Variovorax paradoxus EPS: one gene and its partner. The protein of the gene in region 2 interacts with the protein of the main gene of each other region in a pairwise test. Links are inferred from orthologs where the notes say so. Each region holds a gene or a part of one and is shown on either strand. Other genes may lie near its edges. The genes, in order: bioB and VARPA_RS02285.

Region 1 (15,694 bases), 3.6 Mb from region 2 along the record:
CACCCGCATCCTTGCCGAATTGCAGAGCGATGCGCGGCTCACCATGGCCGAGCTCGGCCGCCGCGTGCACCTGAGCCAGCCGGCCGTGACCGAGCGCGTGAAGAAGCTGGAGGCCGCGGGGGTCATCAGCGGCTATCGCGCCACCGTCAACCTCGGCAAGCTGGGCTATGGCATCCGCGCGATCATCCGCGTCGGCCGCGCCGACTACGACCTTGTCGTGAAGCTCGTGCAGGACACGCCCGAATGCGTGAACGCCTACAACGTGACCGGCGAGGACAGCTGGATCCTCGAGATCGCGGTGATCGACGTGAGCCACCTCGACGCGGTGGTCACCAAGTTCTGCATCCTCACCGAGACGGCAACATCGATCATCCTGAACCCGGCGCGCGAGCACCAGCCGATGCTGCCGCCACACCGCTCCGACGTGCGGCCGCCGATCAAGAAGGTTCTGAACGCCTGATAGCCCCAAAACCCGTCGGGCTGAGCCTGTCGAAGTCCTCAAACCCGTTCGGGCTGAGCCTGTCGAAGTCCTCAAACCCGTTCGGGCTGAGCTTTCGAAGTCCTCAAACCCGTTCGGGCTGAGCCTGTCGAAGTCCTCAAACCCGTTCGGGCTGAGCCTGTCGAAGCCTTGCTCGGGGCTTCGACAAGCTCAGCCCGAACGGTGGTTGGCGAATCAGGATCAGCGATTCGCGAGCGCGTTGAAGGCCCTCACCACCTCGGGCGGCGCCTGCACCATTTCGATCAGCACGCCCTCGCCCGCAATCGGAAACTCCTCGTTCGCCTTCGGGTGCAGGAAGCAGATGTCGAACCCCGCAGCACCTTGACGGATGCCACCGGGCGCAAAGCGCACGCCCTGTGCCGTGAGCCATTCGACGGCCTTGGGCAGGTCGTCGATCCACAGCCCCACATGGTTGAGCGGCGTCGCGTGCACCGCGGGCTTCTTGTCCGGGTCCAGCGGCTGCATCAGGTCGACCTCGACCTTGAACGGCCCGCTGCCCATCGAACAGATGTCCTCGTCGACGTTCTCGCGTTCGCTCTTGAAGGTGCCGGTAACCTCGAGCCCCAGCATGTCGACCCACAGCTTCTGCAGGCGCATCTTGTCGAGCCCGCCGATGGCGATCTGCTGAATGCCCAGCACCTTGAAGGGGCGCGCCGTGGTCGTCATGCGCAGACCTCCACCGTTTCAGTGGTCGTCGTGCGGCGCGACTGCAAGCCGAGCTTGCGCAGCAACTGCACGTCCGCGTCCACATCGGGGTTGCCCGTGACCAGCAGCTTGTCGCCATAGAAGATCGAATTCGCACCGGCCATGAAGCACAGCGCCTGCACGGCATCGCCCATCTGCTGGCGTCCGGCCGACAGCCGCACGCGCGCGGTCGGCATCGTGATGCGCGCGACCGCGATCATGCGCACGAAGTCGAAGGGATCGACCGGTTCCGAATCGGCCAGCGGCGTGCCCGGCACTCGCACCAGGCTGTTGATCGGCACAGATTCCGGGTACGGGTTCAGGTTGGCCAGTTGCGCGATCAGCCCCGCGCGATGCACCGGCTGCTCGCCCATGCCGACGATGCCGCCGCAGCACACGCTGATGCCGGCACTGCGCACATGCGCGAGCGTGTCGAGCCGGTCCTGGTACGTGCGCGTGTCGACGATGTCCGTGTAGTACTCGGGCGCGGTGTCGAGGTTGTGGTTGTAGTAATCGAGCCCCGCGGCCTTGAGCTGGTGTGCATGGTGCGGCTCCAGCATGCCGAGCGTGGCGCAGGTCTGCATGCCCAGGCCCTTCACCGCCTCGACCAGCACAGCGACCTTCTCCACGTCGCGGTCCTTGGGCGCGCGCCATGCGGCGCCCATGCAGAAGCGCGTGGCGCCCGCGTCCTTGGCAGCCTGCGCGGCGCGCACGACCTCATCGACCTCCATGAGCTTCTGCGCCTTCACGGCTGTGTCGAACTCGGCCGACTGCGGGCAATAGCCGCAGTTCTCGGGGCAGCCGCCGGTCTTGACCGAGAGCAGCGTCGCGAGCTCGATGTCGCCTTCAGGGAAATGCTGGCGGTGCACCGTCTGCGCCTCGAACAGCAGGTCCATCAGCGGCTTGTCGAGCAGCGCCTGGATCGCCTCGACAGACCACGGGCCTTGCGGCGTCACCGGCTTCGCGGGCCGGTGCAGCGTGATCGTCTGTTGCAGGTCGTTGGCACCCATCAATTGAACTCCAGAATGATTTGGTCGACGGCGAGCGATTCGCCCTTGCCCGCCGAGATTTTTCCGACCACGCCGTCCTGCGTGGCGAACAGCACGTTTTCCATCTTCATCGCCTCGATGACAGCCAGCTTCTCGCCGGCGCGCACCTGCTGCCCCGGCTCCACCGACACCTCGACCAGGAGGCCCGGCATCGGCGACATCAGGAACTTGCTCAGGTCCGGCGGCGCCTTGTAGGGCATCAGCTCCAGCAGGCGCGCGCCCAGCGGCGACAGCACCATGGCCTCGATCTGCGTGCCGTCGTGCGACACGCGCAGCGCCAGAGGGTTCTTGCCCGCGCCGCGCTCGACCTGCGCGGTGAAGGGCTTGTCGTTGACCATGCCCTGCACGCGGATCGCGCCGAGCGCGGAACCGCTGTCGATCTTGTAGTTCTTGCCGCCGACGGCAATGGCGCTCGCGCCGGTCTTGCCGTGGAAGTCGGTCACCGACACCGGGTGATGCACATGCTTGCCCTCGGGCCCGAGCTCCACCACCACGAACTGCTCACCTACCTTCACACCGTGGCCTTCGAGCTGTCCGCTGATGCCCGAGGCTCGCGCGCGATAGCGGCGGTGCACATAGGCCGCGAGCGCAACGAGGAACGACGGATCGGCGTGCGGCACGTCTTCCGCATGGAAGCCCTTGCCGTAGTGCTCGGCGATGAAGCCGGTGTTGAAGTCGCCCGCCACGAACTTCGGATGCGCAAGCAGCGCCGCCTGGAACGGGATGTTGCTGCTGATGCCGCGGATCACGAAGCCGTTGAGCGCTTCGCGCATGCGGGCAATCGCGTGCTGGCGATCCTTGCCGTGCACGATGAGCTTGGCGATCATCGAGTCGTAGTACATCGGGATCTCGCCGCCGTCGTACACGCCGGTGTCCACGCGCACGCCGTTCAGGTGCTCGGTGTCGCTCGCGAACATGGTCTCGGCGGGCGGCTGGAACTTCACGAGCCGGCCGGTCGAAGGCAGGAAGCTGCGGAACGGGTCTTCGGCGTTGATGCGGCACTCGATGGCCCAGCCGTCGCGCTTGACCTCTTCTTGCGTGAGCGGCAGCTTCTCGCCGGCCGCGACGCGGATCATCAGTTCGACGAGGTCCAGCCCCGTGATGCACTCCGTCACCGGATGCTCCACCTGCAGCCGCGTGTTCATCTCGAGGAAATAGAAGCTCTGGTCCTTGCCGACCACGAACTCCACCGTGCCCGCGCTCTGGTAGTTCACGGCCTTGGCCAATTGCACCGCCTGCGCGCCCATCGCCTTGCGCGTGGCATCGGTGATGAAGGGCGAAGGCGCCTCTTCGATCACCTTCTGGTGGCGCCGCTGGATCGAGCACTCGCGCTCGTTCAGGTAGATCACATTGCCATGCGAATCGCCCAGCACCTGGATCTCGATGTGGCGCGGCTCCTCGACGAACTTCTCGATGAACACGCGGTCGTCGCCGAAGCTGTTGCGCGCCTCGTTGCGGCACGAGGTGAAGCCCTCGAAGGCCTCCTTGTCGTTGAAGGCCACACGCAGGCCCTTGCCGCCGCCGCCGGCCGAGGCCTTGATCATCACGGGATATCCGATGTCCTTGGCGATTTCGACAGCGCGCTCGGCTGTCTCGATGGCGTCGTTCCAGCCGGGAATCGTGTTGACCTTGGCTTCGTTCGCGAGCTTCTTCGAGGCGATCTTGTCGCCCATCGCAGCGATCGAATAGTGCTTCGGTCCGATGAAGGCGATGCCCTCTTCCTCGACCTTGCGCGCGAAGGCTTCGTTCTCCGAGAGGAAGCCGTAGCCCGGGTGCACCGCCTCGGCGCCCGTCTGCTTGCAGGCCGCGATGATGCGGTCGGCCTGCAGATAACTCTCGCGGCTGGGCGCGGCACCGATGTGCACGGCTTCGTCGGCCAGCTCGACGTGGCGGGCCTCCTTGTCGGCGTCGGAGTAGACGGCGACGGTGAGGATGCCCATCTTCTTCGCGGTCTGGATGACGCGGCAAGCGATCTCACCGCGGTTGGCTATCAGGATCTTCTTGAACATGTTCTTCTTCTCCGTGCCGTTCACAGCGGAATGTTCCCGTGCTTGCGCCACGGGTTCTCGAGCTTCTTCTCGCGCAGCATCACGAGCGAGCGGCAGATGCGCTTGCGCGTCTCGTGCGGCAGGATCACATCGTCGATGTAGCCGCGTGCACCGGCCACATACGGGTTCGCAAAGCGTGCCTTGTATTCGGCTTCGCGTGCAGCGAGTTTCTCGGGGTCGTTCTTGTCTTCGCGGAAGATGATTTCCACCGCGCCCTTGGCGCCCATCACCGCGATCTCGGCGCGCGGCCAGGCGAGGTTGACGTCGCCGCGCAGGTGCTTGGAAGCCATCACGTCGTACGCACCGCCGTAGGCCTTGCGCGTGATGACGGTGATCTTCGGCACCGTGCACTCCGCATAGGCGTAGAGCAGCTTGGCGCCGTGCTTGATGATGCCGCCGTACTCCTGCCCGGTGCCGGGCATGAAACCGGGCACATCGACGAAGGTGACGACCGGAATGTTGAACGCATCGCAGAACCGCACGAAGCGCGCGGCCTTGATGCTGCTCTTGATGTCCAGGCAGCCCGCCAGCACCAGCGGCTGGTTCGCCACGATGCCGACCGTCTGGCCTTCCATGCGCGCGAAGCCGATCACGATGTTCTTCGCGTAGTCGGGCTGCAGCTCGAAGAAGTCGCCGTCATCCACCACCTTGAGGATCAGTTCCTTGATGTCGTAGGGCTTGTTCGGGTTGTCGGGCACCAGCGTGTCCAGCGAGTAGTCGGGCCGGTCGGCCGGGTCGCCCTGGCCGTTGTTGCCCAGGCGCACCGGCGGCTTCTCGCGGTTGTTGAGCGGCAGGTAGTTGTACAGGCGCCGCAGCATCATCAGCGCCTCGACGTCGTTCTCGAACGCCATATCCGCCACGCCGCTGCGGGTGGTGTGGGTGACGGCGCCGCCGAGTTCCTCGGCCGTCACGGTTTCGTGCGTCACGGTCTTCACGACCTCGGGGCCGGTGACGAACATGTAGCTGGAGTCCTTCACCATGAAGATGAAGTCGGTCATGGCCGGCGAATACACCGCGCCGCCTGCGCACGGGCCCATGATCATGCTGATCTGCGGCACCACGCCCGAGGCCATCACGTTGCGCTGGAACACGTCGGCATAGCCGCCGAGCGAGGCCACGCCCTCCTGGATGCGCGCGCCGCCCGAATCGTTCAGGCCGATGACCGGTGCGCCGACTTTCATCGCCTGGTCCATCACCTTGCAGATCTTTTCGGCATGCGCTTCGCTGAGCGCGCCGCCGAAGACGGTGAAGTCCTGGCTGTACACGAACACCAGGCGCCCGTTGATCATTCCGTAGCCGGTGACCACGCCATCGCCCGGGATCTTCTGCTCGGCCATGCCGAAATCGACCGATCGGTGCTCGACGAACATGTCCCACTCTTCGAAGGTGTTGTCGTCGAGCAGCAGCTCGATGCGCTCGCGCGCGGTGAGCTTGCCCTTGGCGTGCTGCGCGTCGATGCGCTTTTGCCCGCCGCCCAGACGCGCCTGGGCGCGGCGCTTTTCGAGTTGTTCGATCAGTTCTTGCATGGTGTGCTTCCGAAGCTGTGGTCTTGAATGAGATGGCTCATGGCCTGGCCGTGATGGCCGCTGCGGCGAGCAGGCTGCGCGCCGCGGTCGATGCGGGCAGCGCGCCCTGCGCCACCTGCTGGGTGAGTTGCGGCAGCAGTTCGCGCACCTGCGGGTGCTGCCTGAAGGCTTGCTTCAGCCCCGCGTCGATGCGTTCCCACATCCATGCGGTGGCCTGCTTTTCGCGGCGCTTGGCGAGCTTGCCGTTGGCGGTCTGCAGTTGCCTGAATTCGGTGACGGCATCCCAGAACGCATCGACGCCCGTGCCCGCCAGCGCGCTGAGCTGCAGCACCCTGGGCAGCCAGAAGCGCACCTCGGCACCGCTGTGCGCGTCGTGCACCGCATGCGCGTGGTCGGGGTTGCCCTGGTGGCCGAAGAGGCGCAGCGCCGAAGTGATCTGCGCCTGCGCGCGCGTGGCGGCATCCTTGTCGATGTCGGCCTTGTTGATGACGACGAGGTCCGCGAGCTCCATCACGCCCTTCTTGATCGCCTGCAGGTCGTCGCCGGCGTTGGGGAGCTGCATCAGCACGAACATGTCGGTCATGCCGGACACGGCGGTTTCGCTCTGGCCGACGCCCACGGTCTCGACGATCACGACGTCGTAGCCGGCGGCCTCGCACACCAGCATCGCCTCGCGCGTCTTCTCGGCCACGCCGCCGAGCGTGCCGCTCGACGGGCTCGGGCGGATGTAGGCGCGCTCGTGCACCGAGAGCCGCTCCATGCGCGTCTTGTCGCCGAGGATGGAGCCGCCCGAAACCGTGGACGAGGGGTCGATAGTGAGCACCGCGACGCGATGGCCCTTGTCGATCAGCAGCAGGCCGAGCGTTTCGATGAAGGTCGACTTGCCGACACCTGGCACGCCCGAGATTCCGAGGCGAAAGGAATTGCCGGTGCGCGGCAGCAGCGCTGTGAGCAGCTCGTCGGCTTGCGCGCGATGGTCGGTGCGGGTCGATTCGAGCAGCGTGATCGCCTTGGCGATCGCACGGCGCTGCATGGACGCAGCGCCGGAAACAATGCCGTCCAATAAAGCGGAAGGAGCCAAGGATCGGGACGAAACGGTATTCATATCCTCCCCCACCAACCGTTCGGGCTGAGCTTGTCGAAGCCGGGGCTGTGTGGTGGATAGCCCCTCGACAGGCTCAGGGCGAACGGTTGCGGCGGGGCTAACAGTTGTAGTTGTATTGGGATGATCGACGGTTTCGGTGCGAACAAGGGCTCCGCGACTATCCCCCGCCCGTTCGGGCTGAGCTTGTCGAAGCTGTCCCCGCGCGCCGCTGGACTTCGCCAGTTCCTTGATGCGGTCCCATTCGCCCCGAATCAAGGCCTCCTTCTTCGCCCGTGACCACCCCTTGATCTGTTGCTCGAAGGCTATTGCCTCTTCACGCGCTTCGAACTCACCCTGCCATACGAGTTCGAGCGGCTTGCGCATTGCGGTGTATCCATCATTTCCATCGACGTGCTGACGCAGCCGAATATCTATGTCGTCGGTATGGCCCGCGTAGTACGAGCCATCCGAACAGCGCAACAGGTAGACGAAAAAGGGTTTCACAAGGATGGTGGAAGGCTTCGACAAGCTCAGCCCGAACGGGTGGTTGCATGTGAACGGACATCTGAAGGGGTTGTGGCGCCCTGGACGCGCCAGCGGTAATGCAGGTCGACGCCCTCCTCGCCTTCGAGCACGAAGCCGTGGCGCAGGTAGAAGCGGTTGGCATCGCTCTGCACGAGCGCGGTGAGCTTGATGTCGAGGTTCTTCTCTCTTGCCTCGGCTTTGGCCCAGCGCATCACCCATTCGCCGATGCCGCGGCCCTGGAAGCCGGTGCGCAGGTACAGGTGATCCAGGCGCAGCGCATCGGCGCCCTCGGGCTTGAGCGTGACGAAGCCCACGCGCTGGTCGCCGTCGAGCACGATGTGATGCATGAACGGCACCACGAAACCAGCGCTCAGCCGTTCGCGCGAACGCGTGAGGTCGAAGCGCCCGACACGCTCCAGGCTCGGGCGCATCGCATCGATGCGCACGGCCAGCATGTCTTCGAAATCGCTGGAATCCACGGGCTGCAGCGACAGCCGCGACAGGAGATCGCCCACGTCTGGCGTCCCGCTCAGGCCGCGACCGCCGCGCGGATCTGCTCCAGCACGTCCTTCGCGCTGGCCGGGATCGGGGTGCCCGGTCCGTAGATGCCCTTGACGCCGGCTTCGTAGAGAAAGTCGTAGTCCTGCCGCGGAATCACGCCGCCGACGAACACGATGATGTCGTCCGCGCCCTGCTTCTTGAGCTCATTGATGATGGCGGGCACGAGGGTCTTGTGACCGGCTGCGAGGGTGCTCACGCCGACGGCATGCACGTCGTTCTCGATGGCTTGCCGCGCGCACTCTTCGGGTGTCTGGAACAGCGGCCCCATGTCCACGTCGAAGCCCAGGTCGGCGAAGGCCGTGGCCACCACCTTGGCGCCGCGGTCGTGTCCGTCCTGCCCCAGCTTGGAGATCATCACGCGCGGACGGCGCCCCTGCGCTTCGGCGAAGGCGTTGATTTCGGTCTTGAGGTTTTCCCAGCCTTCGGCCGAGTCATAGGCAGCTGCGTACACACCGGTCACCTTTTGCGTGTCGGCCCGATGGCGGCCGAATGATTTTTCGAGCGCGTCCGAAATCTCGCCCACCGTGGCGCGCAGGCGCACCGCGTCGATGCTCAGCGCGAGCAGGTTGCCCGTGCCGTTCTCGGCCGCTTCGGTCAGCGCATCGAGCGCGGCCTGCACCTTGGCGGTGTCGCGCGAGGCGCGTATCTTCTGCAGCCGCGCCACCTGCTGATCGCGCACCATCACGTTGTCGATCGAGAGGCTGTCGATCGCATCCTCGTTCTTGAGCTTGTACTTGTTGACGCCCACGATCACGTCCTTGCCCGAGTCGATGCGCGCCTGCTTTTCTGCGGCGGCCGCCTCGATCTTGAGCTTGGCCCAGCCGCTGTCGACCGCCTTGGTCATGCCGCCCATCGCCTCGACCTCTTCGATGATGGCCCAGGCCGCATCGGCCATGTCCTGCGTGAGCTTCTCCATCATGTAGCTGCCGGCCCAGGGGTCGACCACGTTCGTGATGTGCGTCTCTTCCTGGATGATGAGCTGCGTGTTGCGCGCGATGCGCGAGCTGAACTCGGTGGGCAGCGCAATCGCTTCGTCCAGCGCGTTGGTGTGCAGGCTCTGCGTGCCGCCGAACACAGCGGCCATCGCCTCGATGGTGGTGCGCACGATGTTGTTGTACGGGTCCTGCTCGGTGAGCGACCAGCCCGAGGTCTGGCAGTGCGTGCGCAGCATCAGGCTCTTGGGGTTCTTTGGCTCGAACTCCTTCATGATGCGGCACCACAAAAGGCGCGCGGCGCGCATCTTGGCCACTTCGAGATAGAAGTTCATGCCGATGGCCCAGAAGAAGCTCAGGCGCCCGGCGAAGCCGTCGACATCGAGGCCCTTGGCCAGCGCGGTCTTCACGTATTCCTTGCCGTCGGCCAGCGTGAATGCGAGTTCGAGCGCCTGGTTCGCACCGGCTTCCTGCATGTGATAGCCGCTGATGCTGATCGAGTTGAACTTGGGCATGTTCTCTGCCGTGTACTCGATGATGTCGCCGATGATCCGCATGCTCGGCGCCGGCGGAAAGATGTAGGTGTTGCGGACCATGAACTCCTTGAGGATGTCGTTCTGGATGGTTCCGCTCAGCTGGTCCTGCGCCACGCCCTGCTCTTCGGCCGCGACCACGTAGCCCGCGAGCACCGGCAGCACGGCGCCGTTCATCGTCATCGACACGGAGACCTTGTCCAGCGGGATCTGGTCGAACAGGATCTTCATGTCCTCCACCGAATCGATCGCCACGCCGGCCTTGCCGACGTCGCCGGTCACGCGCGGATGGTCGCTGTCGTAGCCGCGGTGGGTGGCCAGGTCGAAGGCCACGCTCACGCCCTGGCCGCCCGCAGCCAAAGCCTTGCGATAGAACGCGTTCGATTCCTCGGCGGTCGAGAAGCCGGCGTACTGGCGGATGGTCCAGGGGCGCACCGCGTACATGGTGGCCTGCGGGCCGCGCAGGTACGGCTCGAAGCCGGGCAGCGTGTCGGTGTACTTCAGGCCCTGCAGGTCGGCCGCGGTGTAGAGCGGCTTGACGGTGATGCCGTCGGGCGTGATCCAGTTCAGCGCATTCACGTCGCCGCCCGGTGCGGACTTGGCAGCGGACTTGGCCCAGGCACCGAGGTCGGCGGGCTTGAAGGTGGGTTCGGGTGTGCTGCTCATGAGGGGGACGCCGCTTTGCAGTTGTCTTGCAGGGGATTACGGAGGGATTCGCAAATTCGCTTGCAGGGATTTGCAAGCCGGCCGCGAGTCTAACCGATCCGTAATTATTAATTCAAACCCAATTTTTGCGGTACATTCCTGCCCATGTCCGCTGTCACCCTCACCCCGCGAGCCCTCTACGAAGAGGTGGCCGAGCTGCTGCGCCAGCGGATTTTCCGCCGCGAGCTGGAGCCCGGCAGCTGGATCGACGAACTCAAGCTGGCCGAGGAATACGGCATCAGCCGCACCCCGCTGCGGGAAGCCCTGAAGGTGCTTGCCGCCGAAGGGCTGGTGACGATGAAGGTGCGCCGCGGCGCCTACGTGACCGAGGTGTCCGAGCAGGACCTGGCGGACGTCTATCACCTGCTCTCGCTGCTGGAGAGCGATGCGGCCGGCGTGGTCGCCGAGCGCGCCACCGATGCCGAGCGCGCCGAGCTGAAGAAGCTGCACGCCGAGCTCGAAGCCGCCGCCGCGCCGGGCAAGGAAGACCGGGAGCATTTCTTCGCGGTGAACGAGCGCTTCCACATGCAGTTGCTGGCCATCGCCAACAACAAGTGGCGCGACCAGATGGTGGCGGACCTGCGCAAGGTGATGAAGCTCAACCGGCACAACTCGCTGCTGAAGGCCGGGCGCATTGCCGAGTCGTTGGCGGAGCACCGGTCGGTGATGGCCGCCATCGAGGCACGCGACGCCGCGGCGGCCATGGCCCGCATGCGCGAGCACTTCACGAGCGGCCTCGAAGCGGCCGCATAGGCTCACCCCCAGGCTTCGCGCACTTCGTGTCGCTTCGCCTTCCCCCTTCCGGGGGCGATACCTGCGGCCCGGCAAAGCCGGTTCCGCGGTATCCCGCGAAAAGGCACGCCTTGTTTGCGTTCAGTCGCGGATGGCTGTGCCGGCTTCGGCCGCGATCCGCCGGGCCGCTTCCAGCAGCCGGGGCGCCACGCGCTCCAGCATGACGTCCTTGGGCAGCAGGTAGGCGGGGCCGCCGCAGCTCAGCCCGTAGCGTTCGCCGCGCGGCCCCTGCAGCGCAAAGCCGAGGGCGTGGATGTGGGGATGCCACTCGCCGAACGAGCTGCAGTAGCCCAGGCGCTCGTATTCCTCGATGCCCGCCATCAGCCGCGGCGCCACGGAAAACCAGTTCTCGCCCGTCTCGATGCGGATCTGCTCCAGCAGCGCGTCGCGCTCGGCCTGCGGCAGTGCCGCCAGGTAGGCCCGGCCCGCAGCCGAAGTGGTGATCGACAGGCGCGAGCCGACCTCGATGCGCGAACTGATGAGGGCGGAACGCGGCCGCAGCGAATCGATGACGAGCAGGTCGAGATCGTCGCGCACGCCCATGTGGATGCTGGCGCCCGCGAATTCGGACAGCTCCGTCAGGTGCGGCCGCGCCACCGTTCGCAGGTCGAAATGCAGCAGATAGCGGCTGCTCATGTCGAGCAGCGCCGGCCCGAGGCTGAAACGCTCGCTGTCGCGCGACTGGCGCAGGTAGCCGGCGCCTACCAGCGTCGCGGTCAGCCGCGAGACGGTGGCCTTGGGAATGCCCGTCGTGTCGGCCAGATCCCGGTTGCCCATCGGGGCGGCAGCCATCCCGATGGTCTTGAGCAGTGACAAGCCGCGTGCGAGCGCGCTCACTTCCTCTTTGCTGCCAACAGCTTCACTCATGAAGAACCTTTTTTGTTTCCCTGACCTCTTTATTCTTGAGCAAAAACAGGTGCACAAGCCACACTTGTTGTTGCATTGTTTCGGAACCATGTTCCGTTAAAAGACGATGAAATGCCCCGATACAGGGGCTAAAAAGGGCGTTTTCGGGCAAACAAAGACACGAAATCTCCGAGTTGGAGAAGGCCCGAGTGAGCGGTGGAAGCAGAAAGCCGGCCTCGGCGGCCGGCCCGGTCAGGCGGCCTGCGCGACCGGCTCGTGCGCCAGCGCCATCACCTCGTGCGGCGGACGCGTCTTCATCCGATGGTCGCTCCAGACCTGCCGCCAGCGGCGCGCACCGGGCAGGCCGTTGCGCAGGCCCAGCATGTGGCGCGCGATCGACGACCACTGCGTGCCGTGCTCGGCCGCCTCGCGAACCATGTAGTCGCACATCAGCGACTCCACCTCTTCGCGCGTCAGCGGCTGCGGCGCGGCGCCGAAGAATTCGGCGTCCCACTCGGCCAGCCACCAGGGGTTGTGATACGCCTCCCGCCCGACCATCACGCCATCGAGCAACCGCAGGTGTTCATGCACTTGTTCGTTGACGGAAATGCCGCCGTTGATGGAGAACTTCAGGCCTGGAAAGTCGTGCTTCAGCCGATGCACCAGCGCATAGCGCAGCGGCGGAATTTCGCGGTTCTGCTTCGGGCTCAGGCCCTGCAGCCACGCGTTGCGCGCATGGACGATGAAGGTATCGCACCCCGCCTCGCTCACTTGGCCGACGAAGTCGCGCACGAACTCGTAGCGCTCGATCTTGTCGATGCCGATGCGGTGCTTGACCGTGACGGGCACGCTCACCACATCGACCATCGCCTTCACGCAATCGGCCACCAACTGCGGCTCGTTCATGAGGCAGGCGCCGAACGCGCCGCGCTGCACGCGCTCGCTCGGGCAGCCACAGTTGAGGTTGATCTCGTCGTAGCCCCATTCCTCGCCGAGCTTGGCGCAGTGCGCGAGGTCGGCCGGCTCGCTGCCGCCGAGTTGCAGCGCCACGGGATGTTCTTCAGCGTTGAAGCGCAGGTGCCGGGGCACGTCGCCATGCACCAGCGCGCCTGTCGTCACCATCTCGGTGTAGAGCAGCGCGTGGCGGGACATCAGGCGGTGGAAGTACCGGCAATGACGGTCCGTCCAATCCATCATCGGGGCAACGGAGATGACCTTCTCTTCCAAAACGCGTGATCCTGTGGTGTCGACATCGGCCCGGACATCGGGCAGAGAAGGCGGCGATTTTCTCACGCGGCCAGCGCGAGCGCCTCGGTCAACTGCTCGACCGTATAGGGCTTGCGCAGCCAGGCGGTCCCCGGCAGCGGCTTCGCCGGTTGCGCCTGCCCGGTCACGAAGATCACGGGCACGCGGTAGTCGCGCAGCAGCCGCTCGGCCAGGTCGTGCCCCGACAGTGCGGGCAGGCCGATATCGACCATCACCACATCGAAGGCGCCCTCGAAGAAGCGCGAGATCGCGGCCTCGGCGCTTTTGACGCCCGTGGCCCAGTGCCCCAGGGCCTCGAGCAGTTTCAGGGTGGCAGCGAGCGTGTCCGCGTCGTCCTCCACGAGCAGTACACGAAGCTTGGGTGGCGGGGCATTTGTCATTGCGTGACATTTTTCCAGACAACAAGGCCTGCTGCAGCCACCTGGGCCCACCACCCTACAGGGATGTACGACAGATGGCGGCGTTGTCTTACTCGGCGCCGGGAGTCCGTCCCGACAATGACGTCCTCGGCCGAGACAAGCCGATGGACCGCACCTCGCTTTCGTACACAACAATGACCCGCATCTATCTCATAGAAGACAACCCTCTGATCGCGACGACGCTGACCGACGGGCTGCAAGCATTTTCCGAATGCGATGTCATCGGCACCGCAACCACTTCCGATGAAGCCATCGACTGGCTCAAGGCCAACCCCGGCGAATGGGATGCGGCGGTGATCGATGTATTCCTCGCCAAGGGCAACGGCCTGACCGTGGCGCAATACCTGAAAGACAACAAGCTGCCCGAGCAACGTACCGTGGTGCTCATGAACTATGCGACCTCGGAAGTGCGCGAAGGCGCGCTGTCGGCGGGCGTCGACGCTGTGTTCGACAAGTCGCTGCAACTGGAGGCCTTCTACGACTTCTGCGCGAAGCTGAACATCACGCCCCGGCGCTGACACAATCGGCCGCGTGCCGATCTTCAAACACTGCCTGCCCCTTGCAAACACCCTTGCAATCACTCTTGCACTGACGCTCACGCCGGCCTTCGCGCACGCGGCCGACCCGCTTCTCCTCGTCACTTCTCCTTCTGCCCTGCAAGCCGCCGAAAAATCGGGCGCCAGCTTCGCCCACTGGATCGGCGATGCGCCCGCGTCGCCCGAAGGCATCGCCACCAACCAGGCCTTGATGCGCTCTGCGGCCTGGCAATCCATCGCCACGACGCTCGGCGAAAGCCTCGCGCGCATCCAGCGCACGGACAAGCAGGCCGGCGTCGGCATCTCGCGCTATCCGCACCGGCTGTTCGATGTGCGCTGGCTCGCGAGCCCCGATGCTTTTTTCGAACTGGTCGGCGTGGCCAACCGCATGGACCGCCGGCCGTTCCAGAACGGCGCATGCGGCGAGACGCGGCTCGTGTACCGGCTCGCCTATCGCACCGCAGCCATGCAGTCGCGCCTGCCGATGACCATCAATTTGGAACTGCGCGGCGATGCACCGGATGCGAACGGAAGCTGCGCCAGCGCCGCGCGGCTTTGGCAACCGCCGCAGGCTTCGATGAAGGACGAGGCGCTCGGCCGCTGGCTGGTGTCGACAGAAGGTCCGCTCGCACCGCAGCGCCTCGCACCCGCGCGCATCGCGCAGGTCACCACCAACCTGCAGAGCGTGCGCTGGCCTTCCGCGGTGCGGCCCGATCTCGGCGGCCATGCCGAGTACATGCTGCGGGCCTTCCGATGGAACGCCGGCACGAAGCGCTTCGATGTGGCCCCGCTCGAGAACACGCCCGATGTCGCGCGCCTGAAGGCCAACGCGCCGCTGCGCAAGGAACTTCAGCAGTGGCTGCAGCAGCCCGCCAACCTGCGCGCGCTGGACGAAGCCTCGGTGCAGATTCCTGAAAAATTCCTCGCGACGGAATCAATCTCCGTTGCGCCGCGCGGCCTTGCGCGCCTTGCGAACCGGCCGTTCGCGCAGGTCTTCTCACCCGGCGAGTGGCAGGCCGTGCCCGGCAGCCGCACGCTGCAATCGCCGCAGGCCGTGCTGCGCCGGCTCGACGATCTGAGCTGCGCGGGTTGCCACCAGAGCCGCGCGGTCGCGGGCTTTCATCTGCTGGGCATCGACCGGCGCGGCGCATCGCGCACCTTCACGACCGGCAACGCGCTCGCCTTGCCGCACTCGCCGCATCTGCAGGACGAACTGGCGCGCCGCGGCACGTATGTGCGCGCCGCGCTGTCGACGCCGCAGCCCGATCCGTTCCGGCCGCTCGCCGAGCCGGACGTTCCAAACCCCGCACCCGAGAAAGCCACCGTCGGCGCAAGCTGCGAACCCACGCGCATCACGCAGTCCGCCAACCCGTGGCTGGACCGCGCCGAAAAGCTGCCGCGCGTCGCGTGCGAAGGCGTGTTCTCCGTGTGCGAGAAAACCTCGGTCGGCTTCCCCGGCGGCATGTGTTCGGGGCCGTGCGATCCGCTCGACAAGAACGGCACCTGCGGCGGCATCGCCATCCTCAGCGACTTCAACCAGTGCCTTGCCGCGAGCAAGCCCTTCGGTGAATGCCTCGCCAAACACACGCGCCCCGGCAACCTGCGCAGTTGCTCGGTGCAGCAGCCCTGCCGCGACGACTACATCTGCGCACAGGCCGAGGGCCAGCCCGAGGGGCGCGGTGCGTGCAT
Region 2 (15,613 bases):
AGCAAATCCAGCGGCGGGAGCTCGCTGCTCGGCAATTTTGAGGGTTTCGCATTCGCTGGAGGCATGCAACGAGTTCCGAATGACCGCGTGTAAAGAGAGGGCCGGCTCACTATATTCATTCGTATCCCGAATGCAATGGAGCTTGCCATGAGCACCCGACCGACCACCTCTTCCCGCTTTCACATCACGCTGCCGACACGCACCGTCTTTGCCGTGCCCGACGGCGCGGGCGTGGGCATCGAATGCCGCAGCGGCACCGTCTGGATCACGCTCGATCGCGATCCGCGCGACATCGTGCTGGAGGCCGGCGACCGCTTCGACGGCACCGAGCACCGGCGCATCCTGGTGTCGGCCTTGACCTCGTCGTGCATCACCGTGTCGGACGCGCAGCCTGCCGCGATGCCCCTCGCACCACGGGCCCGCGCTTGGTCGCCTTGGCGACTCCGGCCCCACGGGTTGTCCCCGGCTTGACCGGGGTGCCATCGGCATCGACCCTCGATGCCATGGACTCCCAAGCACCGATCCTCTACGAACTGGCCGACGGCATTGCGACGCTCACGCTGAACCTGCCGGCCAAGCTGAATCCCATCGCGCATGGATTGCAGGTCGAACTGCGCGACGCGCTGGAGCGCATCCGCGACGACCGCGCGGTGCGCGCCGTGATCCTGACGGGCGCGGGCAAGGCGTTCTGCGTCGGCGCCGACCTGAGCGCGATGACGCCGGGCGAAGAAGGCAAGTCGCTCGGCACGCAGACCGCCGAGTGGATGCAGTCGCTGAGCAATCCGCTGATCGAGACGCTGCGCACGCTGCCTGTTCCTGTGGTCGCCGCGGTGAACGGCGCCGCGGCCGGTGCGGGCGTCGGCCTCGCGCTTGCGGCGGACGTGACGATCGCGGCACGCAGCGCGTACTTCTATCTTCCCTTTCTTCCGAAGCTTGGCATCGTGCCGGACCTGGGCTGTACCTGGGCGATTCCCCGGCGGGCCGGCAAGGCGCGCGCGATGGGCATGGCACTGCTCGACGAACGCCTGAGCGCCGGACGCGCGGTGCAGTGGGGCCTGATCTGGGCCTGCGCCGACGACGAACAACTGATGGACGAAGCACGCGCCATCGCGCAGCGTCTTGCACGCCTGCCGGCACACGCGGTGATCGAGGCGCGCGAAGCCTTCGAGGCCTCCGAGCGCCACACGCTGAAGGAACAGCTGCACTACGAAAGCGAACGCCAGCGCGAGCTGATCGATCGCCCGACCTTCCGCGAAGGCGTGAGCGCGTTCCTGCAGAAGCGTCCGCCCGCGTTCGAGAGCCGCTGACATCCCGACACGCGGGCACTGGCGCCTGTCATGGGGCTGCGGGAGAATGCCCGCATGCCCATCCTCAACGCCTTCTACGCCCAGTCGGGCGGCGTCACCTCGGTCATCAATGCGTCGGCCTGCGGCGTGATCGAGACGGCACGAAAACACCCGGACCGCATCGGCAAGCTCTACGCCGGCCGCAACGGCATCATCGGCGCGCTGACGGAAGAACTGATCGACACGGGCGCCGAATCGGCCGAAGCGATTGCGGCCTTGCGAACCACGCCATCGGGCGCATTCGGTTCGTGCCGCTACAAGCTCAAGTCGCTCGAGAAGAACCGCCGCGAATACGAGCGGCTGATCGAAGTCTTCAAGGCGCACGGCATCGGCTATTTCTTCTACAACGGGGGCGGCGATTCGGCCGACACTTGCTTCAAGGTGAGCCAGCTCTCGCAGTCGCTCGGTTATCCGCTGCAGGCGATCCATGTGCCCAAGACCATCGACAACGACCTGCCGCTGACCGACTGCTGCCCGGGCTTCGGCTCGGTCGCGAAGTACGTGGCGGTGTCGACGATCGAGGCCTCGTTCGACGTGCGCTCGATGGCCGCCACCTCGACCAAGGTGTTCGTGCTCGAAGTGATGGGGCGGCATGCGGGGTGGATCGCCGCAGCCGGCGGGCTTGCCGCGGACCAGGGCATTCCGGTGGTGGTGCTGTTTCCTGAAATCGAGTTCGACAAGCCGCGCTTTCTCGCGCGTGTCGATGAATTGGTGAAGCAGCACGGCTACTGCTCGGTCGTGGTGTCCGAGGGCTGCCACTACCCCGACGGGACCTTCCTCGCGGAGCAAGGCACGCGCGATGCGTTCGGCCATGCGCAGCTCGGCGGCGCGGCGCCAGTGGTGGCGCAGATGATCAAGGACGCATACGGCCACAAGTTTCACTGGGCCGTGGCCGACTACCTGCAGCGCGCGGCGCGGCACATTGCCTCGGCCACCGACGTGAAGCAGGCCTACGAGCTGGGACAGCGCGCCGTCGAGCTCGCGCTGGAAGGCCGCAATGCAGTGATGCCGACGATCGAGCGCACGTCCGATGTGCCCTATGCGTACACGCTCGGCAGCGCGCCGCTCGAATCGGTGGCCAATGTCGAGAAGCCGATGCCGCGCGACTTCATTTCGGACGACGGCTACGGCATCACCGAGAAATGCCGGCGCTACCTGCTGCCGTTGATCGAGGGCGAGGACTACCCCGCCTACCGCAACGGCTTGCCGGTGTATGTGACGCTGCAGAACGTCGCGGTGGCAAAGAAGCTGCCGGCCTTCGAGCTCGCATGACGGCCAGCGCTGCGGTCATCGACGTGTCGCGCTGCCTGCTGTGCGGCGAGTCGAACCGCTGCGCGATGGAGATCGAACGCGAGACGGGCCAGGCGCAGCCGCCTTGCTGGTGCATGCAGGCCGACTTCAGCAATGCGCCGCTCGCCAAGTTGCCGGAGTCGATGCGCGGCCTTGCCTGCATCTGCGCGCGCTGCGCCGCGGAGACGCCGCCTCAGGACTGAGCGCCGCCCTGGGATTGGGTCTGCGTCTGCGTCTGCTCGGGCGCAGGCTCGGCGGGCTCGGGCTCGGTCGCCGCCACATCGCTGGCCACCACCATCGTCGGCGCCGATCCGGCCCGCTGCTCGGTGATCACGCGGTGGATGAACTGCAGCTTGCCCACCGCCGCGCGCGGCAGCACGAACGGGTAATAGTCAGGCTGCCCCATGCTGCGCGACAGCTCGTTGAGCACGTTCGTCAGCAGCACCCAGCCATTGATGAAGTCGAGGAATTTCGCAGCGTCGGGATGGTCGGGCTGCGAGAGGTCGTCTGCTGTGAAGAGGTCGCTCGTCAGCTCGACGTTGGTCGCATCGACGCCGAAGCTCATCGCGGTGTCCGCGGTGTCGGCCATGTGCAGGTAGTGGGCCCAGGTCTCGGCCCAGTCTTCCCACGGGTGCGTGCTTGCGTAGCTGCTCACGAAGCGGTCGGCCCAGTCGGGCGGCGGGCCTTGCTCGTAATGCGTCTGCAGCGACGCCGCGTAATCGGCACGCTCGTCGCCGAAGAGCGCGCGATAGTCGTCCAGCCAGTGCGTGGGCTGCACCAGCAGGTCCCAGTAGTAGTGGCCGATTTCGTGGCGGAAGTGGCCCAGCAGCGTTCGATAGGGCTCGCGCATTTCGGCACGGATGCGTTCGCGCACCGCGTCTTCGGCCTCCTCGGCGTTGAGGGTGATCACGCCGTCTTCATGGCCGGTCATCACGTGCGGCCCGCCCGGCATGTTGCTGAGGAAGTCGAAGGCCAGGCCGTGCACGGGGTCCGCATGCCGGCTCACCACCGGCAAGCCGAGTGCGAGCAGTTGCGAGATCAGGCGGCGCTTGGCCTGTTCGAGCTTGCCCCAGAAGACGCCGTGGGCCTCGACCGAGAGATCGGGAATGGTCCGCGTGACGCTGCAAGCCAGGCAGTAGCCGGGCGCCAGGCCGTGCACGTCGGCCGGGGCCTCCTCGCCCTCGCGCGCGGCCGGCACCATCCAGCTGCAGGCGGCAGGGGTCATGAGGTTGGCGCAGCGGCGATAGGTCTTGCCGTGCGGATCGCCGAACACGGTGAAGGTGTCGGGCAGCGCGCCACCGCCTTCGGCCGGTGCCAGCGGCATGACGCCGAGGCGGTCGATCACGTAGCCGAGCGGCGTGTGGCAGGCCAGGCACTCGCTGTTGCGCAGGAACACGGGGCGGCCGCACTGGCAGCGGTAGGCGCGGCTGACGGTCGGCGCGGCGAGCTCGGTCGCGAGCGTGGCGGCGGACTGTTCGTTGACGGGGTCGTTGATCGGGGAATCCATGTTGTTCTCTTCTTGCTGGGCTTGACGCGGAGGGGACAGCCGCTGCATTGTGGGGCGCGCCCCCGCGCCGTTCGCCGCGCAAACACCGATATGCTTGTAGGACGACGGACCCCGAGACATTCCGCCGCCCCATGACCTCCCCACCCACGCCCGAAGCCGCCGCCACGCCGGCGCCGCCCGCCATGAGCATCCTGCGCGAACGCTATGGCGAGCGCTATCGCTGGTATCTGCTGCTGTCGGTGATGGTGGGCACGATGGCCTCGATCATGTCGTCGACCATCGTCAATGTCGCGATCCCCGGCATGAGCCATCACTTCTCGCTCGGGCAGGAGCGCGCGCAATGGGTGAGTTCGGGCTTCATGGTGGCGATGACGGTCTCGATGCTCACCACGCCGTGGCTGCTGTCGCGCTACGGCTACCGCCGAACCTACATCGGCACGATGCTTCTGCTGCTCGTGGGCGGCATCGTCGGCGGGCTGGCCAACAACTTCTCGCTGGTGCTGTTCGCGCGCGTGGCCGAAGGGCTCGCGGCGGGCGTGGTGCAGCCCATTCCGGCCATCATCATCCTGCGCGCCTTCGAGCCGCACGAGCAGGGGCGCGCGAGCGGCATCTTCGGCATGGGCGTGGTGCTCGCGCCGGCCATCGGACCGAGCATCGGCGGGGTGCTGGTCGACCTGTTCGGCTGGCGCTCGATCTTCTTCATGGTGGTGCCGTTCTGCCTGGCGTCGATCTGGCTGGCCTACAAGTTCGTGCCCAAGACGGCGCCGGGCGGCGTGGCCGCGGTGCGCGGCGGCGGGCTCGATGCGCGCGGGCTCGCGCTGGGCACGGTCGGCACGCTGTGTTTGTTGAACGGACTGGTCGAGCTGCGCGGCGATTCGCCATTGCAGGCTGTGCTGCTGCTGGCCGGTGCGCTGGTCTCGTTCATCGCATTCGTGTGGTGGCAGCGCCGGCTCGCGGCTTCGGGCGGCACGCCGCTGATGAACCTCGCGCTCTTCCAGTACCGGCAGTTCGCGATGGGCAGCGTGGTCGCCTTCATCTACGGCACGGCGCTCTTCGGCTCGACCTACCTGCTGCCGGTGTACATGCAGGTGGGGCTGAGCCTGTCGGCGTCGCACGTCGGCACCATTCTTCTGCCGGCCGGCATCGTGCTGGCCGTGACCATCGCGGGCGTGGGCCGGCTGGCCGACCGGCAGCCGACCTGGGTGCTGGTGACCATCGGTCTCGCACTGCTGGCGGCTTCGTTCGCGCTGATGATGGTGCTCAGGCTCGACAGCGCGCTGTGGCTGCTGGTGGCCTTCGCGATCATCGGGCGCATCGGGCTGGGCTTCATCCTGCCGTCGCTCAACCTGGGTTCGATGCGGCCGCTGGCCAAGCCGCTGATTCCGCAGGGCGCGAGCGCGATCAACTTCGTGCGCATGCTGGGCGGCGCGGCCGGCGTGAGCCTGTGCGCCATCGTGCTCGAGTGGCGGCTTGCCGCGCACGGCGATTCGCTCGCCAATCCGTTGAGCAGCCCGGCGCGGCTCGCGGCCTTCGACGAAGTGTTCGCGATGCTGGCCGGCCTGTGCGCGCTTGCGATCTGCGCGGCATGGCAGCTGCGCGAGGGGCCGGCGCGCAACACGGGGTAAACCCCGGCGGTGCAACGGAGCCCTTTCGTATTCAATTGTTATCAGTTGTATCTGATAACAAACAATTCATGCATCGCAGAAATTTCATTGCCGCCTCGGCTGCGGCAGCGGCCGGGCTCGGCCCTCTCTCCTTCCCAGCCCTTGGCGCCGAAAACGGCGTCTCCGACAGCGAAATCGTCCTCGGCCACACCGGCATCCTCAGCGGCCCGCTCGGCGTGCCGGTCAAGGTCGTGATGGCCGGGGCCGGGCTGGCCTTCGACGCGGTCAATGCGCAAGGCGGGCTGTCGGGCCGCAAGATCCGGGTCGTGTCGCTCGACGACGAGCTCAAGCCCGAGAAGGCCCTCGCCAATTACGAAAAGCTGCTGGCGGAGCACCGTGTCTTCGCCTTCTTCGGCTGCGTGGGCTCGGGCACCACCGCCGCGGGCGCCAAGGTCGTGAACCAGAGCGGCGCGCCGACGGTGGGCGGCTATGCGGTGTCGGATTCGGCCCGCGAGAAGATGGGCGGTGCCGGCTACTTCGTGCGCGCCACCTTCGCGCGCGAAGCCCAGGCGCTGGTGCAGCACCTGACGACCATCGGCGTCTCGCGCATCGCCGTGGCGTACCTCGACAATCCCGGCGGCGCGGAAGTCGCCAAGCTGGTCGAAGCCGCGCTGGACACGCTCAAGCTGAAGCCGGAGGCCGCCGTGGCGGTCAAGGGCGATGGCACGACCAACGAGGCATCGGGCAAGGCGCTCGCCGAGAGCAAGGCGCAGGCCGTGATCATGTATCTGGGCGGCGGCATCGGCGGCGAGGTGATGAAGGCGGCCTGGGCCGCGGGCGGTCGCCAGATGTACTACGGGATGTCGATCGTGCCGGGCGATGTCACGGCCAAGCTCGTGGGCGACAAGACCAGCGGACTGGCGATCTCGCAGATCGTGCCGTACCTGTGGAGCGAGGTCGACGCCACCGCGCGCGAATTCCGCCAACTGGCCGAGCGCGCCAAGGTGGACCTGGGCTACCTGAGCTACGAGGGCTATGTGAACGCGCTCGTGATGATCGAGGGCCTGCGCCGCACCGGCCGCGACCTCACGCGCGCGAAGCTGCACGCCGCGCTGAAGGCGATGAAGCTGCGCATCGGCGGCATGGAGATCGACTTCACCGGCGCCAGCAACACGGGCTCGCGCTTCATCGAGATGGTGCGCGTGACCAAGGAAGGCAAGTTCATCCGCTAGCTGCAACGACAGTCGCACGGTCGGATAAGCGGCGCGGCAGGCGGAGGCCGACGGGAATCGCGGTCTAATCGGCAACATGTGTCAATTGCTAGGGATGAACTGCAACACGCCGACCGACGTGACCTTCAGCTTCACGGGGTTCGCGCAGCGCGGTGGCCGCACCGACCACCACGCGGACGGCTGGGGCATCGCGTTCTTCGAGGACCGGGGCCTGCGCCATTTCGTCGATCACCAGCCGGCCTGCGAATCGCCGGTGGCGGAGCTGATCCGGCGCTACCCGATCCAGAGCCGCAACGTCATCGCGCACATCCGCAAGGCGACGCAGGGCGAGGTCAACCTTCAGAACTGCCATCCGTTCGTGCGGGAGCTGTGGGGGCGCTACTGGGTGTTCGCCCACAACGGCGACCTGAAGGACTTTCGGCCGCGACTGCATGGCAATTTCCATCCCGTGGGCAACACCGACAGCGAGCACGCCTTCTGCTGGCTGATGCAGGAACTCGCGAAGTCGCATGCGGGCGTGCCGAGCATCGATGAATTGACGCTCACCCTGCGCGAACTGGCTCCGCAACTCGCGAGCCACGGCACCTTCAACTTCATGCTGTCGAACGGGCAGGCGCTGTGGGCGCATGCATCGACCAACCTCTGGTACGTGGAGCGCCGGCATCCGTTCGTGACGGCGCAGCTGTCCGACGAAGACCTGGAAATCGACTTCGCCCAGCACACCACGCCCACCGATCGCGTGGCCGTGGTCGTGACGACCCCACTCACCACGAACGAAACGTGGACCCAGTTCGCGCCAGGCGAACTGCATGTGTTCGTGGACGGGCAACGGTCGGTCGGCCGAGATCCAAACGAAGCCTTTTGACTGACACTTTTTTGCAACATTGCAAGAAAGTATCGATGGCGCGCATGTCCGAGGGAATAATAACGGTTCTCATTTGCACCCTATCGGACCGTTCATGCCCGCAGTTTCCTCCCTTCGCCTTCGCCCGACCGTGGCGGCTTCGCTTCTTGCCCTCCACGCTCTCGGCGCCATGGCGCAGACACCCGCTGCGGAACCGGCTGCATCGAGCGGCACCCTGGCCACGGTCAACGTCGAAGCCAGCGCCGACGCCTCGGCCGAAGGCCTGACCAAGCCCTATGCCGGCGGCCAGGTGGCGCGCGGCGGGCGGGTCGGGATTCTGGGCAACCAGGACATGATGAGCACGCCGTTCTCGAGCACCAACTACACCAACGAACTGATCCAGGACCAGCAGGCCAAGAGCGTCGCCGACGTGCTGCTCAACGATCCGTCGGTGCGCCAGGCGCGCGGCTTCGGCAACTTCCAGGAGCTCTACGTGGTGCGGGGCTTCCCCGTGTACTCCGACGACGTGGCGTACAACGGCCTCTACGGCATGCTGCCGCGCCAGTACATCGCCTCCGAATTCTTCGAGCGCGTGGAAGTGTTCCGCGGCGCCAACTCCTTCCTGAACGGTGCCGCGCCCGGCGGCAGCGGCATCGGCGGCGCGATCAACCTGTTGCCCAAGCGCGCGCCCAACGAGCCGCTCACCCGTGTCGGCTTTGGCGTGCAGAGCGGTGGCCAGGGCTTCGTGAATCTCGACCTGGCACGCCGCTTCGGCCGCGACGACAGCCTGGGCGTTCGCGTGAACGCCGTGCGCCGCGAAGGCGGCACGGGTGTCTTCAAGGAAAGCCAGCAACTGAGCGCCTTCGGCGTCGGCCTCGACTGGCACAGCCGCAATGTGCGCCTCTCGGCCGACTTCGGCTACCAAGACTACGACCTGAAGGACGGCCGCCCGAGCCTCACGCCCTCCTCGACGTTGCCGATCCCGCGCGTGCCCGACGCCAAGAGCAACTTCGCCCAGCCCTGGACCTACTCCAAGGAAAAGGACAAGTTCGCCACCTTCCGCGGCGAAGTCGACATCACCGACAACATCACGGCCTGGGCCGCCGGCGGCGTGCGCCGCAGCGACGAAGACAACGTGCTGTCGAACCCGGCCCTCGTCAACTCCTTCGGCAACACCAGCAACACGCGCTTCAGCAACACCCGCAAGGACCGCATCGGCACCGCCGAGATCGGCGTGCGCGGCAACTTCACCACCGGCCCGGTGAAGCACACGGTCGTGGCCTCGGCCACCACGTACAGCAACGACCGCGACAACGCCTATGCGATCTCTTCGGGCAGCGTGCGCAACAACATCTACGCGCCCTTCTTCTCGCCCTACCCCGTCGCCAACGGGACCGGTGGCTTCGTGGGCAACCGGCTGGAAGACCCGCGCCTGACCGACAAGATCGACACCTCGAGTGTCGCCGTCGCCGACACCATGTCCTTCATGGAAGACCGCCTGCTGGTCACGCTCGGCGCACGCCGCCAGACCATCAAGCAGACCAGCTTCGCCTACAACACGATCAAGGAAACGAGCGCCTACGACAAGAGCAAGACCACGCCGGTGGCCGGCGTCGTGTTCAAGATCACGCCGACCGTGTCGGCCTACGCCAACTACATCGAAGCCCTGGTCCAGGGCAAGGTGGCCCCCGCCACGGCAAACAATCGCCCGGTCGCCAATGGCGGCGAAGTCTTTGCGCCCTACCAGGCCAAGCAAAAGGAAATCGGCGTCAAGTACGACGGCGGTTCGCTGGGCGCGAGCGCCGCGTTCTTCACGATCGACCAGCCCGTCTACCAATACGCGGACGAGGCCGCGGGCCAGGTTTACGGCCTGTACGGCAAGCAGCGCAACCAGGGCCTCGAGTTCTCGGTGTTCGGCGAACCCACGAAGGGCCTGCGCCTGCTCGGCGGCCTGACGCTGCTGGACGCCAAGCAGAAGAACACGCAAGGTGGCGCCACCGACGGCCTGACCGCCATCGGCGTGGCCAAGCAGCAGGCCAACCTCAGTGCCGAGTGGGACGTGCCGGGCGTGCGCAACCTTTCGCTGAATGCGCGCCTCCTTTACACCTCCAAGCAGTACGCCAACGCCGCCAACACGCAGCAGATCCCGGGCTGGACGCGCTTCGATATCGGCGCACGCTACTTGGTGGACCTGGGCAACGGCCGAGCGCTCACGCTGCGCGCGCGCATCGACAACCTGTTCAACAAGTCGTACTGGGCTTCGGTAGGTGGCACGCAGGGCTCCAACTATCTGACGCTGGGCGCACCGCGCACCTTCGCGGTGAGCGGCACCATCGACTTCTGATGCGCGCCTTCGCGACCGGCATCCACCGCTGGGCCGGCCTGGCGGTTGCGCTGTTCCTCGTCGTCTCGGGCCTGACCGGCGCCGTCATCTCGTGGGACCACGAGATCGACGGCTGGCTCAACCGCAAGCTCTACGACACGCAAAGCCGCGGCCCCTTCAAGGACCCGTTCGAGCTGGCCGCCGCGGTCGAGGCGCACGATCCGCGCGCGCGGGTCGCGTACATGCCGCTCGGCTTCGAAGAGGGCCATGCCGCCGGCTACTTCGTGCAGCCCCGCGTCGATCCGGCCACCGGAAAGCCCTTCAGGCTCGGCTACAACCAGGTGTTCGTCGACCCGGTCACGGCCGAGGTGCGCGGCCGGCGCGACTCCACGGCCATCTCGCTCAAGCCCGAGACGCTGATGCCGTTCCTCCGCAAGCTCCACTACATGCTGCACGTGCCGGCGATGTGGGGCACCGACCGCATCGGCTGGTGGATCATGGGCACGGTGGCGTTGGTGTGGCTGCTCGACAGCTTCGTCGCGCTCTACCTCACGATGCCGCGACGGCTGCGCAAGGCCGTGCACCCGACGCACCGGCCGGCAGCCGCCTGGTGGCAGCGCTGGAAGCCGTCGTGGACCGTGCGCTGGGCGGCCGGCGGCTACAAGCTCAACTTCGACCTGCACCGCGCGGGCGGGCTGTGGATCTGGGGGCTGATCATCGTCGTCGCCTTCACCTCGTTCTCACTGAACCTCTACAAGGAGGTGTTCCACCCGATGCTCTCGCTGGTTTCCAAGACCACGCCCGGACCGTCGGCGCTGGTGCCGCTCGCGCCGCTGGGCACGCGCATCGAGCCCACCATCGGCTTCCGCGAGATCGTGGCGCAGGCTGAAGCGGAGGCCCGACGCCGCGGCTGGACGACGCCGCTGGGCGGCGCGTTCTACAACGCGCGCGGCGGCTTCTACAACATCTCGTTCTTCGACCACGCCACGCACGACGACAGCGACGGCATGGGCCTGTCGAACCTCTACCTCGACGGCCGCGACGGCCACGTCATCAGCAGCAATCGCCCATGGCACGGCACCGCCGCCGACGTGTTCGCGCAGCTGCAATTGCCGCTGCACGGCGGGCGCATCCTGGGCATGCCGGGGCGCATCATGATGTCGGCGCTGGGGCTGGTGGTGGCGATGCTGTCGATCACCGGCATCGTCATCTGGGCGCGCAAGCTGCGCTCACGGCGACTGCAGGCCCGGCGCGAGCGCGAACAGGCCCGCACCGCGGCGCCCGGGTTCAGGCAGGACGCAGGGTTTTCTCCAGCGCGTCGATGAACATCTTCGGCACGTCGAAGCCGGTCTGCTCCGTGATTTCCTGAAAGCAGGTCGGGCTGGTCACGTTGATCTCGGTGACCGAGTCGCCGATCACGTCGAGCCCGATCAGCAGCAGCCCGCGCGGCGCGAGCACCTTGCCGATGGCCTCGGCGATCTCGCGGTTGCGCGGCGTCAGCGGCTGCGCCACGCCCTTGCCGCCGGCCGCGAGATTGCCGCGCACCTCGGTGCCCTGCGGAATGCGCGCCAGCACGAAGGGCGCCGGCTCGCCCGCGATGATCAGGATGCGCTTGTCGCCCTGAGAAACCTCGGGTACGAAGCGCTGCACCATGATCGTTTCGGCGCCGTCCTTGTTGAGCGTCTCGACGATGGAGCCGAGGTTCAGCGCGTCCTGCTTCACGCGGAAGATGCCCATGCCGCCCATGCCGTCGAGCGGCTTCAGGATGATGTCGCCGTGCTCCGCATGGAAGTCGCGCACGGCCTGCGCGCTGCGGGTGACCAGCGTGGGCGTCACGAACTGCGGAAACTCCATGATCGCGAGCTTCTCGGGGTGGTCGCGCAATGCGCGCGGCGAATTGACCACCTGCGCGCCCTCGCGCTCGGCCTGCTGCAGGAGGTGCGTTGAATAGATGTACTCGGCGTCGAAGGGCGGGTCCTTGCGCATCAGCACCGCGTCGAAGTCTTTCAGCGCCTTCGATTCGGTGATGTCGACGGTGTACCAGTCCTTGGCGTCACCGGTCAGCGTGATCTGCTGCACCGTCGCCGTGACCAGCCCGCCCGATTTCCACTGGATGTCCTGCGGCAGGCACGCCGCGATGCGGTGACCGCGGCGCTGGGCCTCGCGCATCATCGAGAAGGTGGTGTCCTTGTAGATTTTGAAGTGATCGAGCGGGTCGGCGACGAAGAGGATGTTTTTCATCTGGCGTTCTTTCCGGCGCCGGATGCGGCGGCCGCGTTGGTTTGTGGCGCGATGTTGCCGGAGGCTGCCATGCCCTTGCCGGCGGAGGCCTTTGCGAAGCGGCGGCGTCCACTCTGTCGGGCCGCGGGCACCCGAAGGCGCAGGTCTCTGGAAAACGGCATCGCGCGATTGTGCCGGGAGCGGAAGAGTCGCCGCCCGACGCCCGATCGGCACAGGACTTGCGGGCTTTCCGGACTCATTTCTTTCACCATGCGATGCCATGCACCGGCGTGGCTCGCTCGACGGAGACTCCTCATGAACACGCCCGCCCCACTCGACCCCGCTGCGATCGTCGACGAATTCCTCCGGCTCGTGATGATCCCCGACCCGCAATCGGCCTCGCGCTTCACCGCGCCCGACATCCGCATCCGCTTCACCGGCAACCGCGAGATGCACGCGCCCGGCGACACCTCGGCCTTCAACGCCAAGCGTTACGCCTGGGTCAAGAAGAAGATCGAGCGCACCGAAACGGTGGCTGGCGGCACGCCCGAAGCCACCGTGGTCTACAGCCTCGGCACGCTGTACGGCGCCTGGCCCGACGGCACGGCCTTCGAAGGCAACCGGTATGTCGACCGCTACGTGGTGAGCCACGGGCTCATCGTGCAGATGGACGTGTGGAACGACAGTGCCGAATGGCTGCTGGTGCGCGCCGGCCTCGCGGTGCTGTGAGGCACAGCGCATGACGACACGCTGGCCCGACCTCCTGCCCTCGCACGATCGTTTCGACTACCGGCCGATCACGCGGCGCCCCGACTACGTTTGGCCGAACGGCGCGCGGCTGGCCGTGTACCTCGGCTTCAACATCGAGCACTTCGCCTTCGGCGACGGCCTGGGCGCGTGCATCGGCCCGGCCTCGCCGCAGCCCGATGTGCTGAACCACGGCTGGCGCGAATACGGCAACCGCGTGGGCGCATGGCGCTGCCTCGAACTCTTCGACGCGCTCGCGCTGCCGACCGGTGCGCTCATCAACACGGCGCTCTACGACCACTGCCCGGAACTGGTTGCGGCCTGCGTGGCGCGCGGCGACGAACTCATCGGCCACGGCCACAGCAACGCGGAGCGCCAGGGCGCGCTGGACGAAGAACACGAACGCGCGCTGCTGCTGCGCTGCCGCGAACGCATGCTGCGCGAAAGCGGACAGGCGCCCGCGGGCTGGCTGTCGCCGTGGATCTCCGAGAGCGCTGTCACGCCCGACCTGCTCGGCGAAACCGGCTACGGCTACACGCTCAACTGGTGCCACGACGACCAGCCAGTGCGCATGCGTACGCGCGGCGGCGGCTCGATCTGGTCGGTGCCTTATCCGCAGGAGCTCAACGATATTCCGATGATCGTGGGACGCCTGATGGATGCGAAGGATTTCAGCGCGATGGTGGTCGACAACTTCGACGAGATGCTGGAACAGTCGCGCGCGCAGCCGCTGGTGATGGGGCTCGCGCTGCATCCGTACATCGTCGGCCAGCCATACCGGCTGCGCCACCTGCGCACGGCGCTCGCGCATCTGGCACGTGCGCGGGATCGTGGGGAGATCTGGTTCACGACGCCGGGGGCGATCGCGGGGCACATGACGCAGCTTGCGGCGGAACGGCCCGAAGAGTTCGGCTGAGGAGCGATCGCTCCTTCACCCTGCTTCAGATCTCGATCTTCGACCCCAGCTCCACCACCGCGTTGTTCGGCAACCCGAGGAAGGCCGCCGCTCCGCTCGCGTTGTGGTGCATCTGCGCGAACAGCTTCTCGCGCCACGGCGCCATGCCGCTGCCCAGCGTCGGAATCACGACGTCGCGCGAGAGGAAGTAGCTCGTGGCCATCGGCTCCAGCTGGCAGCCGCGCAGGCGCGCATGCTCGAGCGCGCGCGGCAGGTCGATGTCGTTCTTGAAGCCGTAATGCACGATGACCTGCCAGCAGTGGTGGCCCAACGCTTCGATCTCGATGCGCTTGTCCATCGGAATCCAGGGCACCTCGTGGTTGCGCACGGTGACGAACATGTTCTGCTCGTGCAGCACCTTGTTGTGCTTCAGGTTGTGCAGGAGCGCATTGGGCACGACGCCCGGCTCGGCGGTGAGGAACACGGCCGTGCCGTCCACGCGCGCCGGCGGGCTCACGAACACGGAGTCGAGAAAAGATTTGAGATCGATCGCGTCGGCGTGCTGCGCCTCGCCCATCAACCGGCGGCCTTCCTTCCAGGTGATCATCAGCGTGAACACGAAGCCGCCGATCAACAGCGGGAACCAGCCGCCTTCGAACATCTTGAGCAGGTTCGAGGCGAAGAACAGGAAGTCGACCACGAAGAAGACCGCGGTCGATGCGATGCACAGCGCCAGCGGCAGCTTCCACGCGTAGCGGATCACGAAGAAGGTCAGGATCGTGGTGATCAGCATGTCGGTCGTCACCGCGATGCCATAGGCCGCGGCCAGGCTGCTCGAGGTGCGGAACATCACCACCGCCAGCACGATGGCCACGAACAGGCCCCAGTTGACGAGCGGAATGTAGATCTGCCCGGCCGTGCGCACGCTGGTGTGTTCGATGTTCAGTCGCGGCAGGTAGCCCAGCTGGATCACCTGTCGCGTGACGCTGAACGCGCCGGTGATGAGCGCCTGCGACGCGATCACCGTCGACAGCGTGGCCAGCAGCACCAGCGGAATCAGCGCCCACTCGGGCGCCATCATGAAGAAGGGGTTCTTCACCGCCTCGGGGTTCTCCAAGAGCAACGCGCCCTGGCCGAGGTAGTTGAGCGTGAGCGCCGGCATGACGACCGAGAACCACGCGATGCGGATCGGCTTCTTGCCGAAGTGGCCCAGGTCGGCGTACAGCGCCTCGGCGCCAGTCACGCACAGCACCATCGCGCCCAGCAGGATGAAGCTGGTGCCCGGGTTGTCCCAGATGAACTTCAGCGCATACCAGGGGTTGAGCGCCTTGACGATTTCGGGGTGGTGCAGGATCTGCCACACGCCCAGCACCGCGATGGCCGCGAACCACGCCAGCGTGACCGGGCCGAAGAACTTGCCGATGCCTGCGGTGCCGCGCTTCTGCACGGCGAAGAGGCAGAACAGCACGACCAGGGTGATCGGGATCACGTAGTGCTTGAAGTGCGGCGACACCACCTCCAGGCCCTCGACCGCCGACAGCACCGAAATGGCCGGCGTGATGACGCCATCGCCGTAGAAGAGCGAGGTGCCGAAGATGCCGATCA

The links.
Region 1: the proteins of VARPA_RS02285 (region 2) and bioB interact in binary tests that used the Escherichia coli proteins (3 or more experiments, as listed by UniProt). The link is inferred for Variovorax paradoxus EPS from one-to-one orthologs.

What each region holds. Positions count from the first base shown.
Region 1 is NC_014931.1:4,053,057-4,068,750, forward strand. The notes cover bases 178-3,177. They hold bioB (biotin synthase BioB), read right to left. Parts: upstream 2,194-3,177; coding sequence 1,162-2,193; downstream 178-1,161. Other genes in these bases: VARPA_RS18750 (Lrp/AsnC family transcriptional regulator), read left to right, coding at 178-460; VARPA_RS18755 (VOC family protein), read right to left, coding at 680-1,165; accC (acetyl-CoA carboxylase biotin carboxylase subunit), read right to left, coding at 2,193-3,177. Also shown: more of VARPA_RS18750, read left to right, coding at 1-177; more of accC, read right to left, coding at 3,178-4,241; VARPA_RS18770 (acyl-CoA carboxylase subunit beta), read right to left, coding at 4,262-5,806; methylmalonyl Co-A mutase-associated GTPase MeaB, read right to left, coding at 5,844-6,887; VARPA_RS18780 (GNAT family N-acetyltransferase), read right to left, coding at 7,421-7,930; scpA (methylmalonyl-CoA mutase), read right to left, coding at 7,945-10,107; VARPA_RS18790 (GntR family transcriptional regulator), read left to right, coding at 10,252-10,899; VARPA_RS18795 (IclR family transcriptional regulator), read right to left, coding at 11,020-11,805; tRNA dihydrouridine(20/20a) synthase DusA, read right to left, coding at 12,037-13,011; VARPA_RS18805 (response regulator), read right to left, coding at 13,074-13,430; VARPA_RS18810 (response regulator), read left to right, coding at 13,604-13,987; VARPA_RS18815 (hypothetical protein), read left to right, coding at 14,001-15,694. UniProt on the Escherichia coli protein: Catalyzes the conversion of dethiobiotin (DTB) to biotin by the insertion of a sulfur atom into dethiobiotin via a radical-based mechanism.
Region 2 is NC_014931.1:488,146-503,758, reverse strand. The notes cover bases 6,031-8,949. They hold VARPA_RS02285 (class II glutamine amidotransferase), read left to right. Parts: upstream 6,031-7,055; coding sequence 7,056-7,844; downstream 7,845-8,949. Other genes in these bases: VARPA_RS02280 (TonB-dependent receptor), read left to right, coding at 7,939-8,949; VARPA_RS02290 (ABC transporter substrate-binding protein), read left to right, coding at 6,031-6,979. Also shown: VARPA_RS02325 (LysR substrate-binding domain-containing protein), read right to left, coding at 1-65; VARPA_RS02320 (DUF2917 domain-containing protein), read left to right, coding at 148-471; VARPA_RS02315 (enoyl-CoA hydratase-related protein), read left to right, coding at 504-1,307; VARPA_RS02310 (6-phosphofructokinase), read left to right, coding at 1,362-2,618; VARPA_RS02305 (cysteine-rich CWC family protein), read left to right, coding at 2,615-2,839; VARPA_RS02300 (zinc-binding metallopeptidase family protein), read right to left, coding at 2,830-4,143; VARPA_RS02295 (DHA2 family efflux MFS transporter permease subunit), read left to right, coding at 4,275-5,768; more of VARPA_RS02290, read left to right, coding at 5,837-6,030; more of VARPA_RS02280, read left to right, coding at 8,950-10,167; VARPA_RS02275 (PepSY-associated TM helix domain-containing protein), read left to right, coding at 10,167-11,471; gshB (glutathione synthase), read right to left, coding at 11,434-12,387; VARPA_RS02265 (hypothetical protein), read left to right, coding at 12,682-13,095; VARPA_RS02260 (polysaccharide deacetylase family protein), read left to right, coding at 13,106-14,029; VARPA_RS02255 (potassium transporter Kup), read right to left, coding at 14,055-15,613.